3 regions of the Bradyrhizobium sp. HKCCYLRH3097 genome follow, and region 1 is predicted to be linked to each of the others. Evidence: predicted binding sites of a transcription regulator. Region 1 holds the regulator's gene; each other region holds the start of a gene.

Region 1 (3,274 bases):
CCTCGGGCCTGTCGCTGTCCGGCGGCCAGCAGCAGCGGCTGTGCATCGCGCGTACCGTGGCGGTCCGGCCGGAGGTGATCCTGTTCGACGAGCCGTGCTCGGCGCTCGATCCGATCTCGACCGCCAAGGTCGAGGAGCTGATCCAGGAACTCGCCGAAAACTATACGATCGCCATCGTGACGCATAACATGCAGCAGGCGGCGCGCGTCTCCGACAAGACCGCCTTCATGTATCTCGGGGAGCTGATCGAGTTCGACGACACCAGCAAGATCTTCACCTCGCCGAGCGATCGGCGGACCCAGGATTATATCACCGGCCGGTTCGGCTGACGCCGACGACATTGTCTTCAGGAGATCATCATGGCCAGTGAACATACCGCCAAGGCGTTCGACAGCGATCTGCAGGACCTCACCCGTCTGGTATCGGAGATGGGCGGCCTCGCGGAACGGCTGATCGTCGATTCCGTCGATGCGCTGGTGCGGCGCGACATCGCGCTCGGCCAGAAGGTGGTCGCCACCGACGCCGAGGTCGACAAGCTGCAACGCATCATCGAGGAGCGCGCCGTTCTTACCATCGCCCGGCGACAGCCGATGGCGGTCGACCTGCGTGAGATCGTCGGCGCGATGCGCGTGGCGACCGATCTGGAGCGTATCGGTGATCTCGCCAAGAACATCGGCAAGCGCGTCGCGGCGCTGGAGAGCGACTTCCATCCGCTGAAGCTGATCCGCGGGCTCGAGCACATGACCGATCTCGTGCAGTCGCAGGTCAAGACGGTGCTGGACGCCTATGCCGCGCACGATTTGCCGGCCGCGATGACGGTGTGGAAGGGCGATGAGGAAGTCGATGCCATCTGCACCTCGCTGTTCCGCGAGCTCCTGACCTACATGATGGAGGATCCGCGCAACATCTCGTTCTGCATCCACCTGATGTTCTGCGCCAAGAATATCGAGCGCATCGGCGATCACGCGACCAACATCGCCGAGACGGTGTTCTATATGATCGAAGGCCAGCAGATCATGGACAAGCGCCCGAAGGGCGACATGACGAGCTTCGCATCGACGATCCCCGGCAACTGAGAGAGACGGTTCAGACATGGGCGCCCGAATTCTGGTGGTGGAGGACGAGGAGGCGCTGACGACGCTGCTGCGCTACAACCTCGAGGCCGAAGGCTACGAGGTCGAGACCGTGGCGCGCGGCGACGAAGCCGACACGCGCCTGAAGGAGCGTGTTCCCGATCTCGTCGTGCTCGACTGGATGCTGCCGGGCCTGTCCGGCATCGAGCTGTGCCGCCGCCTGCGGGCGCGGACCGAGACCCGGCAGTTGCCGATCATCATGCTCACCGCACGCGGGGAGGAGAGCGAGCGCGTGCGCGGCCTCGCGACCGGCGCCGACGACTACATCGTCAAGCCGTTCTCGGTGCCGGAGCTTCTGGCGCGGGTGAAAGGCCTGCTGCGGCGGGCGAGTCCGGAGCGGCTGGCGACCGTGCTGTCCTATGGCGACATCGAGCTCGACCGCGAGAAACGCCGCGTGGCGCGCTCGGGGCGGCCGATCGATCTCGGTCCGACCGAATACCGCCTGCTCGAGTTCTTCCTGGAGCATCCCGGCCGCGTGTTCAGCCGCGAGCAGCTGCTCGACAGTGTCTGGGGCCGCGACATCTACATCGACGAGCGCACCGTCGACGTCCATATCGGCCGCCTGCGCAAGCTGCTCAATCCCGGCCGCGAGCAGGACCCGATCCGCACGGTGCGCGGCGCCGGTTATGCGCTCGATGACCGCTTCGCCAAGAGCGAGCAGGTGTAAGGGGCGATCCGGCGTGAGCACGAAGCAGGTGTGAGGCGCGAGGCGGCCCGATTGAGGAGATCGCGGTCCGCTTTCCGCCACGCCGCCGCCGTCTTGATCGTGTCTGCTTCGTGGCCCGTCACGATGTTTCGGTCCCAGCGGACGCCCTTGATCAAGACCATCATCATATCTCTTGCCGTGCTGCTCGGCGGCGCGGCGGGCGCCACGGCCGCCGAGCTCGAAGACGCGGTCGCGGCGGCAGGCAACGGGCAGCATGCGGCGGCGATGCGACGGCTGCTGCCGCTGGCCGCCAAGGGCGATGCGCGGGCGCAGTTCGACGTCGGCTTCATGCACGCCTTCGGCTGGGGCCAACCGCGCAACCCCGCCGAGGCGCTGGCGTGGTACCGCAAGGCCGCCGATCAGGGGCTCGCTGTCGCGCAACACTATCTCGGCATCGCCTACGTCAATGGCGAAGGTGTTGCGAGCAATTACGGCGAAGCCGGCCGCTGGTTCAGCCGCGCCGCGGCGCAGGGCTTCGCCCAGTCGCAATACATGCTCGGCCTGATGCTGCTCGACGGCCGCGGTGTGAAACAGGACGTCGTGCAGGGCTATGCCTGGCTGGTGATGGCGGGCCGTAGCGGCGTGCGATCGGCCGGCCGCGACGTGCAGCGGGTCAAGTTGACCGAGCCGCAGCGCGTCCAGGCCCAGAGTGCCATTGCGGCCTGGCGGCCGAAGCCGGAATCGGCGGAGGCCGGCATCGCCGCTCCGCGTCCGGAGCAACTGCTCGGGCTCGACCGCCACATCGGCGAGGTCGTCGATCCCACCTCGTGGCCGGCGTCGTCGATCGGCGTCGTCACCGTCGCGCAATACTCGACCGGCGGCTGGTGCACCGGCACGCTGGTCGCGCCGCGCGTCGTGCTCACCGCGGCACATTGCGTGTTCAACGGCGTGGCGCAGGTCAGCCCCGGCAACGTCCGCTTCCTGGCCGGCATGAACAGGGGCACGCCGGCGGCATCGTCTGTCGCCGACAAGCTGATCGTGGCGCCTGATTTCGTCCCGACCCGGCACGACAGGTGGTCGCTCGACCGCTCGCCCGCCGATTGGGCGTTGATCGTGCTGAAGGACGCGCTGCCGTCGAAGCCGGTTGAGGTCAGGGCGCTGACGCGCGAGGAATTGCAGGCTGCGACCACGGCCGGAACCATCTCCGAGATCGGCTATGGCCAGGAGCGGCGCTATTCGCCGACCGGCCAGCGCAATTGCAGCGCCGGCATGACCAAGGACGGGATGCTGCTGACGGTGCATTGCCTCGCCAATTTCGGCTATTCGGGCTCCCCCATCATGGCCGAAGTCGGCGGACAGCCGGCCGTGGTCGGCATCTTCTCGGCGTTCCATGAGGAGACCCGGCTGATGTTCGCCGCCCCCGCGAGCCAGTTCGAGGCGGTCGTGCGGCGCGAGATCGCGGCACAGAGTGCCTCGATGCGGTGAGCGAAGGAGG
Region 2 (3,274 bases), on a different contig from region 1:
TGACCCAGGCCTTTTCCCAGTCGCACGCCTCCGTCAGGCTGCGGCCGGTTCCGACGGAGGGCGCCGCACAGAGCGCGCAGGCGCTGGCCGCAGGCAAGGTTGATCTCGCGATCGTCCGGGGTGACCTCGAGGTCCCAAAGAACGCGCAGGCCGTGGCGACGCTGCGCAAGAACGTCGCCGTGCTCTGGGTGCCTCCGGGCGGCAAGGGCAAGGGTCGCAAGGGCGCCAAGATTACCAAGATCTCCCAGCTCGCGGGCCACAAGGTCGGCATCATCGGTCGGACCCCGGCGAACGCCAATTTGCTGAAGGTGATCCTGCATCAGTACGGCGTCGACGCCGGCAAGGTCGAGATCGTCCAAGTCCCGATCACCGAGGCCGCCGAAGCCGTGCGCAACCAGCGGGCGGACGTCTATCTTGCGGCCGGACCGATCAATAGCAAGATCACGGCGGATGCGATCGCCGCTGCCACCAAGGACGGCGGCACGCCGACCTTCCTGGCGATCGATTCGGCCGAAGCGATCGCGCAGAACCACCCCGAATATGAATCGACCGAAATTCCCGCCGGCGCGTTTGGCGGCTCGCCCGATCGTCCCGAGGACGAGGTGAAGACCATCAGCTTCAACCACCACATCGTGGCGCGCAAAGGCCTGTCGGATTCGACCGTGTCCGCGTTCACCCATCAGCTGTTTTCGGTGCGCCAGCAATTGCTGTCGGAGTTCCCGCTGGCTGCCAAGATCGAGACCCCCGACACCGACAAGGACGCCGCGATTCCGGCGCATCCCGGCGCGGCGGCGTTCATCAACGGCGAGGAGAAGACATTCCTCGACCGCTACAGCGACTACATCTGGTGGGGCCTGATGGCGCTTTCGGCGATGGGTTCGGCCGGTGCCTGGTTCGCCGGCTATCTCAAGCGCGACGAACGCACCATCAACACCTCGCTGCGCGATCGTCTGCTGGAGATGATCACGATCGCGCGCAAGAGCGATTCGACCGAGGAGCTCGACCAGCTGCAGAGCGAGGCCGACGAGATCCTGCGCAACACGCTGACCTGCTTCGAGGATGGTGCAATCGAGCACGGGGCGTTGACCGCGTTCAACATCGCGCTCGAGCAGTTCCACAACGCGGTGGCCGATCGCAAGCTCATCCTGATGAGCATGCCCGCCAATCTGCAGCGAACCGGCGCGCAGCTGCGTGCCGCCGGCACCTGAGGTCGGACCACGCTTGCCCTGCGGCCGTGTCACGCGCTGTCCACGGCGCGATTGTAATTCCAGCGTCATCAATCTTTTCTAGGTCTGCCGGGCCGTGGCTCGCGCCGGCTCCCGCGCGCGATCCGACCAGGAGATCCGCATGACGCTTCGCATTCCTCGACCGCACACCGCCCTGTCCCGCCGCCGCTTCCTGTCGACGGCCGCCGCAGCCGGCGTCACGACGCTGGCGATGCCCTATCTGAGCCGCGCCGCCGACCGGCCGCAGATCACGCATGGCGTGCAGTCCGGCGACGTCGGCATGGATGGTGGCGTGGTCTGGGCGCGCGCGGACCGGCCGTCGCAGATGCTGGTCGAGGTGGCGACCACCGAGTCGTTCAAGGACGCACGGGCGCTGCCACCGATCGCCGCGCTTCCGGAAAGCGACTTCACGGCCAAGATGCTGATCGACGGCCTTCCGAGCGGCCAGGACATCTTCTACCGTGTCAAGTTCCGGGACCTGTCGCATACCGCCGTCGAAAGCGAGGCCGTGGCCGGCCGCTTCCGCACCGCGCCAGGCAACAAGCGCGACGTCTCGTTCGTCTGGGGCGGCGACGTGGCGGGGCAGGGCTGGGGCATCAATCCCGATGATGGCGGCATGTTCACCTTCTCGACGATGAGGAAGCACCGCCCGGACTTCTTCCTGCACTCCGGCGACACCATCTACGCCGACGGTCCGATCAAGTCCGAGGTGAAGCTGCCGGACAACAAGGTGTGGAAGAACCTCACCGTGGAAGAGAAGGCCAAGGTCGCCGAGACGCTCGACGAATTCCGTGCCGCCCACAAATACAATTTCCTCGACGAGAACGTTCGCGCCTTCAATGCCGAGGTGCCGATCTTCGTGCAGTGGGACGATCACGAGGTCACCAACAACTGGTCGGCCTCCAAGGAGCTGCCCGCCGCCTACAAGGAGCGCAACATCCAGTTGCTCGCGGCCCGCGCGGCGCGCGCCTTCCACGAGATGTATCCGATGCGCGAGAGCATCATCGAGCCGGGCCGAGTCTATCGCACCATCAACTATGGCCCGCATCTCGACGTGTTCGTGCTCGACGAGCGCAGCTACCGCGGCGCCAACGGTCCCAATCTCGAGGACAAGTATGGTCCGGCGTCCTACTTCATCGGGCCGGAGCAGATGCGCTGGTTGAAGCAGGCGCTGCTCAATTCCCGCGCGACCTGGAAGGTGATCGCCTCCGACATGCCGCTCAGCATCATCGTCTATGACGACGCGGCCAACAAGAAGGGCTCGGAAGCCATCGCCCAGGGTGACGGCCCGGCGCGCGGCCGCGAGCTCGAGATTGCCGAGGTCCTGCGCTTCATCAAGACCGCGCCGATCCAGAACACGGTGTGGCTGACGGCGGACGTGCACTACGCGGCCGCGCATTATTACGATCCGAACAAGGCGCAGTTCCAGGACTTCGAGCCGTTCTGGGAGTTCGTCTCCGGTCCGCTGCATGCCGGCACGTTCGGTCCGAACGAGCTCGACAACACCTTCGGCCCCGAGGTGCGCTTCATCAAGGCGCCCGGCCTCGACAAGCAGAATCTGCCGCCGTCGGCCGGCATGCAGTTCTTCGGCCACGTCAAGATCGAAGGCGCCACGGGCCAGATGACCGTGACCCTGCGGGATCGCGCCGACGTCGCGCTGTGGTCGACCACGCTCGATCCGAAGCTGGGCTGAGCCTTCCGCGTCGGCGACCGCGTGCGGCGACCGCAACTAATCGCGTCGCCGCAGCACCGCCTCCAGCGCCTCGGTCGGGCAAGGCTTCGGCAGCCGCGGCCGGTCGGCGAACGAGGGTGGCACGCGGTCGGCGCCATAGCCGGTCGAGAATGCGAAGGGAATGCCGAGCGCCGTCAGCCGCTCGGCAATCGCAAAGCTCTTTTCGCGGACCAGGCCGACATCGAGCAGCGCGAATTGCGGGACGCGCTCGGCGATCATGGCGAGCGCGGTTGCGACGTCGGCTGCGATCCTGATGTCGGGAACGCCGAGGTCGGTGATGGTGTCTTCCAGTCCGAGCGCAATGATGGGGTCGTCT
Region 3 (3,274 bases), on a different contig from region 1:
GTGCATCTCGGCGCAGAGGTCGCGCAGCCGCAGCTTGCCGTAACGCGCAAAGCGCTTGCGGGTGAACTCCGGAATCGCGTCCTCCAGCAGCACGTTGTCATCGTGGAGCCGCTTGAACGCGACCAGGCCGCTGATCAGGGTTCCGGCCTTGCTCGCCTCGACCCCCGGCGTCAGCAGGAAGAGCAGCGAGTTGAGGTCGTTCTTCTCCGCCACGATGCGGTTCTCGCGCAGATATTGCGCGACGATCGGAGCCGGGATGCCGTGCTCGGCATAGCCGCCGGTGGCGCGATCGAACCCCGGGGTCAGCAGGGTCAGCTTGTTGGGGTCGGTCATGGTGAAGCCAGCGGCGAGATCCGGAAAGCCGTGCCATGCCGCCCCGGGCGCGAGCTGCCACAGCGCGGCATCGGTCGCGAGCTGGTCGGTCGAGAGCGCCTCCCAGGCCACGTCGTGGCTAGCCCCGGGATTGGCCGCATCGGGGATCGATACGCGATCCGGAACGAATGGCTCGAAGAACCAGCGCCGCGCCGGATCCTTCTCCTTCTCCTCGAATTCGCGGCGCATCGCCCGGATCTTCTTGCGCAACTCGATGCCAAGCCGGATCGTGTCGTCCCACAGGACCTCGCCGGAGCGGCCCTTCATCATCTGCGCGCCGACGTCCAGCGAGGCGAACAGCGGGTAGAACGGCGATGTCGAGGCGTGCTGCATGAAGCTTTCGTTGAAGCGGCGATGCTCGATCCGCCGCCGCTGCCCCTTGATGTGGCGGTCCTTGACGTGGATCTGCGATGCCTGGGAGAAGCTCGCGAGCTGCTTGTGGGTCGATTGCGTGGCGATGATGCCGGGAGCGTCGGGCCCGAGATCGCCCAGGCCCATGGCGAAGCGGCCGGCGTAAAGCGGGTGGAATTTCATGAAGCCCGCCCAGGCCTCGTCGAACATGATGTAGTCGCAGAGGTGCCCGATCCGCTTCAGGATCATCTCGGCGCTGTGGATCGTGCCGTCATAGGTGCACTGCTCGACCACTGCGACGCGGAATGGGCGTGGCTTGCGCCAGGCGTCGGGGTCCCTGACCAGCGGGTTGTCGCGGATCTGCTGCCGCAGATGCTCTTCTTCCAGCAGATCCCAGCGCATCGGGCCGATCAGGCCCCAGGGGTTGCGAACCGTTGGGACGTAGATCGGGACTCCGCCGGAGATCAGCAGCGCGCCGTGATGGGCGGCCTTGTGGTTGTTGCGGTCGAACAGCACGAGGTCGCCGTCGGTGACCAGGGCCCCGAGCACGACCTTGTTGGAGGTCGAGGTACCGTTGAGGACGAAATAGGTCTTCTCGGCGCCAAAGATCTGCGCCGCTTCCTTCTGCGCGCGCAGCGCCGGCCCCTCATGGGTGAGCAGGTCACCGAGATCGAGCACGGAATTGTCGAGGTCGTCGCGGAACACGGCCTCGCCGAGATGCTCGACGAACACCCGGCCGATCGGGCTGCGGCTATAGAACACGCCGCCATTGTGGCCGGGGCAGGTCCAGAGCTGGTTGCCTTCCTCGGCGTAGTCGACCAGCGCGCCGAAGAATGGCGTCTTCAGTGTCTCGGCATATTGCTTCAGCCGGCTGACCAGGTTCTTGGCGATGAAGGCGGGAGTCTCCTCCGACAGGAAGACGTATCCGTCGATGAAGTCGAGCACCTCGACCGGCAGATCCTCGAACCGCTTGCGGCGGATCAGGAGGATGATCGGGAAGTCCAGTCCGCGACGGCGCATCAGGTTGATCAGCGACGCCGTCTTGCCTTCCAGGCCCTTCTTGCCCCAATCGACGACCATGCAGCCGATCGCGGCATCCGTCTGCACGGCGATCTCGGCGTCCTCCAGCTTGCGGGCGCGCACCACCTCGAAGCCCGAGCGCTGGATCTCCTCGATGATCTGGTTGAAGCGGACGCCCGCAAGGTCGTCGGTCTCGAACACGGGAGCGGCGAACAGGAAGGTGAAGCGGCGGAAGTATTCCATGAGAGTCTTTCGGGCTGGGTGGCAGCCACCTGTCGTCACGTTCGATGACGGTTCGATGACAATAGGGCGCCTCACGGAGCTTGTCTCGGCCGCCTCGCGGTGGCAATCGTCCCGAACCCGAGTGATGCTGAAAGGATCCGTGGTGCTTCCCGAATGGATCAGCCTTGATTGTGTGGCCCCGTCCGAGCTCCATCGGCAGGCGGCGTTGGAACGCCAGGCCCAGTTGACCAAGCCGATTGGCGCCCTTGGGCGATTGGAGCAGGTGGCGGTCGAGCTGGCGGCGCTGCAGGCGTTGGAGCGGCCGGGGGCCGATCGGGTCCCGGTGGTGCTGTTCGCGGGGGACCATGGCATCGCGGCGCGGGGCGTGTCGGCGTATCCGCCGGAAGTGACGGTGCAGATGCTGCACAACTTCGCGGCCGGTGGCGCGGCGATCTCGGTGCTGGTGCGCAGCCTGGGCTGTCCGCTCGAGGTGGTCGATGTCGGTACGCTGGCGGATGAGCCGGTGCCCGGTGTCGTCGTCGACAAGCCGCGGCGCGGCACGCGCGACTTCAGCACCGGGGCGGCGCTGACGCCGGAGGAGGTTGCGTTCGCGGCCGACGCCGGACGGCGCGCGGTGGCGCGGCAGGCCGATCACGCGCCGCAGCTCGTGATCTTCGGCGAGATGGGGATCGGCAACACGACGTCGGCGGCAGCGATCGCCGCTGCGCTGCTGTCATGCGCGCCCGCGGACATCGTCGGCAGCGGCACCGGGCTCGACGCCGACGGACGGGCGAGGAAGGCTGCGGTGATTGCCGATGCGTTGGGGCGACACGGGCTCACGGCGGGAGCGGCCGTCGCGGACGTCCTGGCTGCCGTCGGCGGCTTCGAGATCATTGCGATGGCCGGCGCGATCGTCGCCGCCGCGCAGCGGCGCTGGCCGGTGCTGGTCGACGGCTTCATCGTCTCGGTCGCGGCGCTGGTCGCCGTCCGCCTCAATCCCTCCTGCCGTCCGTGGCTGCTGTTCTCGCATCGCTCGGCCGAGCGCGGCCACGCCATCGTGCTCGACGCGCTCGGTGCCCGTCCGCTGATCGACCTCGATCTGCGGCTCGGCGAGGCCTCGGGCGCCGCCACTGCGCTGCCGATCATCCGGCTCGCCTGCGCACTCCACAACGGCATGGCGACGTTCGCCGAGGCCGCCGTATCGGGTCGCGAAGCCTGATGCGGATCGATCTGCTGCGGCACGGGACGACAGGACGGGACGGCCATCTCGACGGCCGTACCGACCCGCCGCTCAGCGACCTCGGCTGGG

What was found. The regulator PhoB, encoded in region 1, activates phosphate uptake and scavenging genes when phosphate is short. The targets are predictions, from matches to a motif close to TGTCATNNANCTGTCAT.
Region 2: the regulator PhoB is predicted to act here: its motif matches at 1,261-1,277, upstream of ACQR0U_RS00735 (alkaline phosphatase D family protein).
Region 3: the regulator PhoB is predicted to act here: its motif matches at 2,031-2,047, upstream of ACQR0U_RS31805 (Orn/Lys/Arg decarboxylase N-terminal domain-containing protein).

What each region holds. Positions count from the first base shown of each region.
Region 1 is NZ_JBNPTX010000003.1:313,574-316,847, reverse strand. Features, by position in the region: gene pstB (phosphate ABC transporter ATP-binding protein PstB) at 1-329, shown strand, start outside; gene phoU (phosphate signaling complex protein PhoU) at 360-1,076, shown strand; gene phoB (phosphate regulon transcriptional regulator PhoB) at 1,093-1,800, shown strand; gene ACQR0U_RS10425 (trypsin-like serine protease) at 1,948-3,264, shown strand.
Region 2 is NZ_JBNPTX010000001.1:153,153-156,426, reverse strand. Features, by position in the region: gene ACQR0U_RS00740 (TAXI family TRAP transporter solute-binding subunit) at 1-1,208, shown strand, start outside; gene ACQR0U_RS00735 (alkaline phosphatase D family protein) at 1,348-2,919, shown strand; gene ACQR0U_RS00730 (response regulator) at 2,956-3,274, opposite strand, start outside.
Region 3 is NZ_JBNPTX010000021.1:7,193-10,466, forward strand. Features, by position in the region: gene ACQR0U_RS31805 (Orn/Lys/Arg decarboxylase N-terminal domain-containing protein) at 1-1,986, opposite strand, end outside; gene cobT (nicotinate-nucleotide--dimethylbenzimidazole phosphoribosyltransferase) at 2,129-3,184, shown strand; gene ACQR0U_RS31815 (histidine phosphatase family protein) at 3,184-3,274, shown strand, end outside.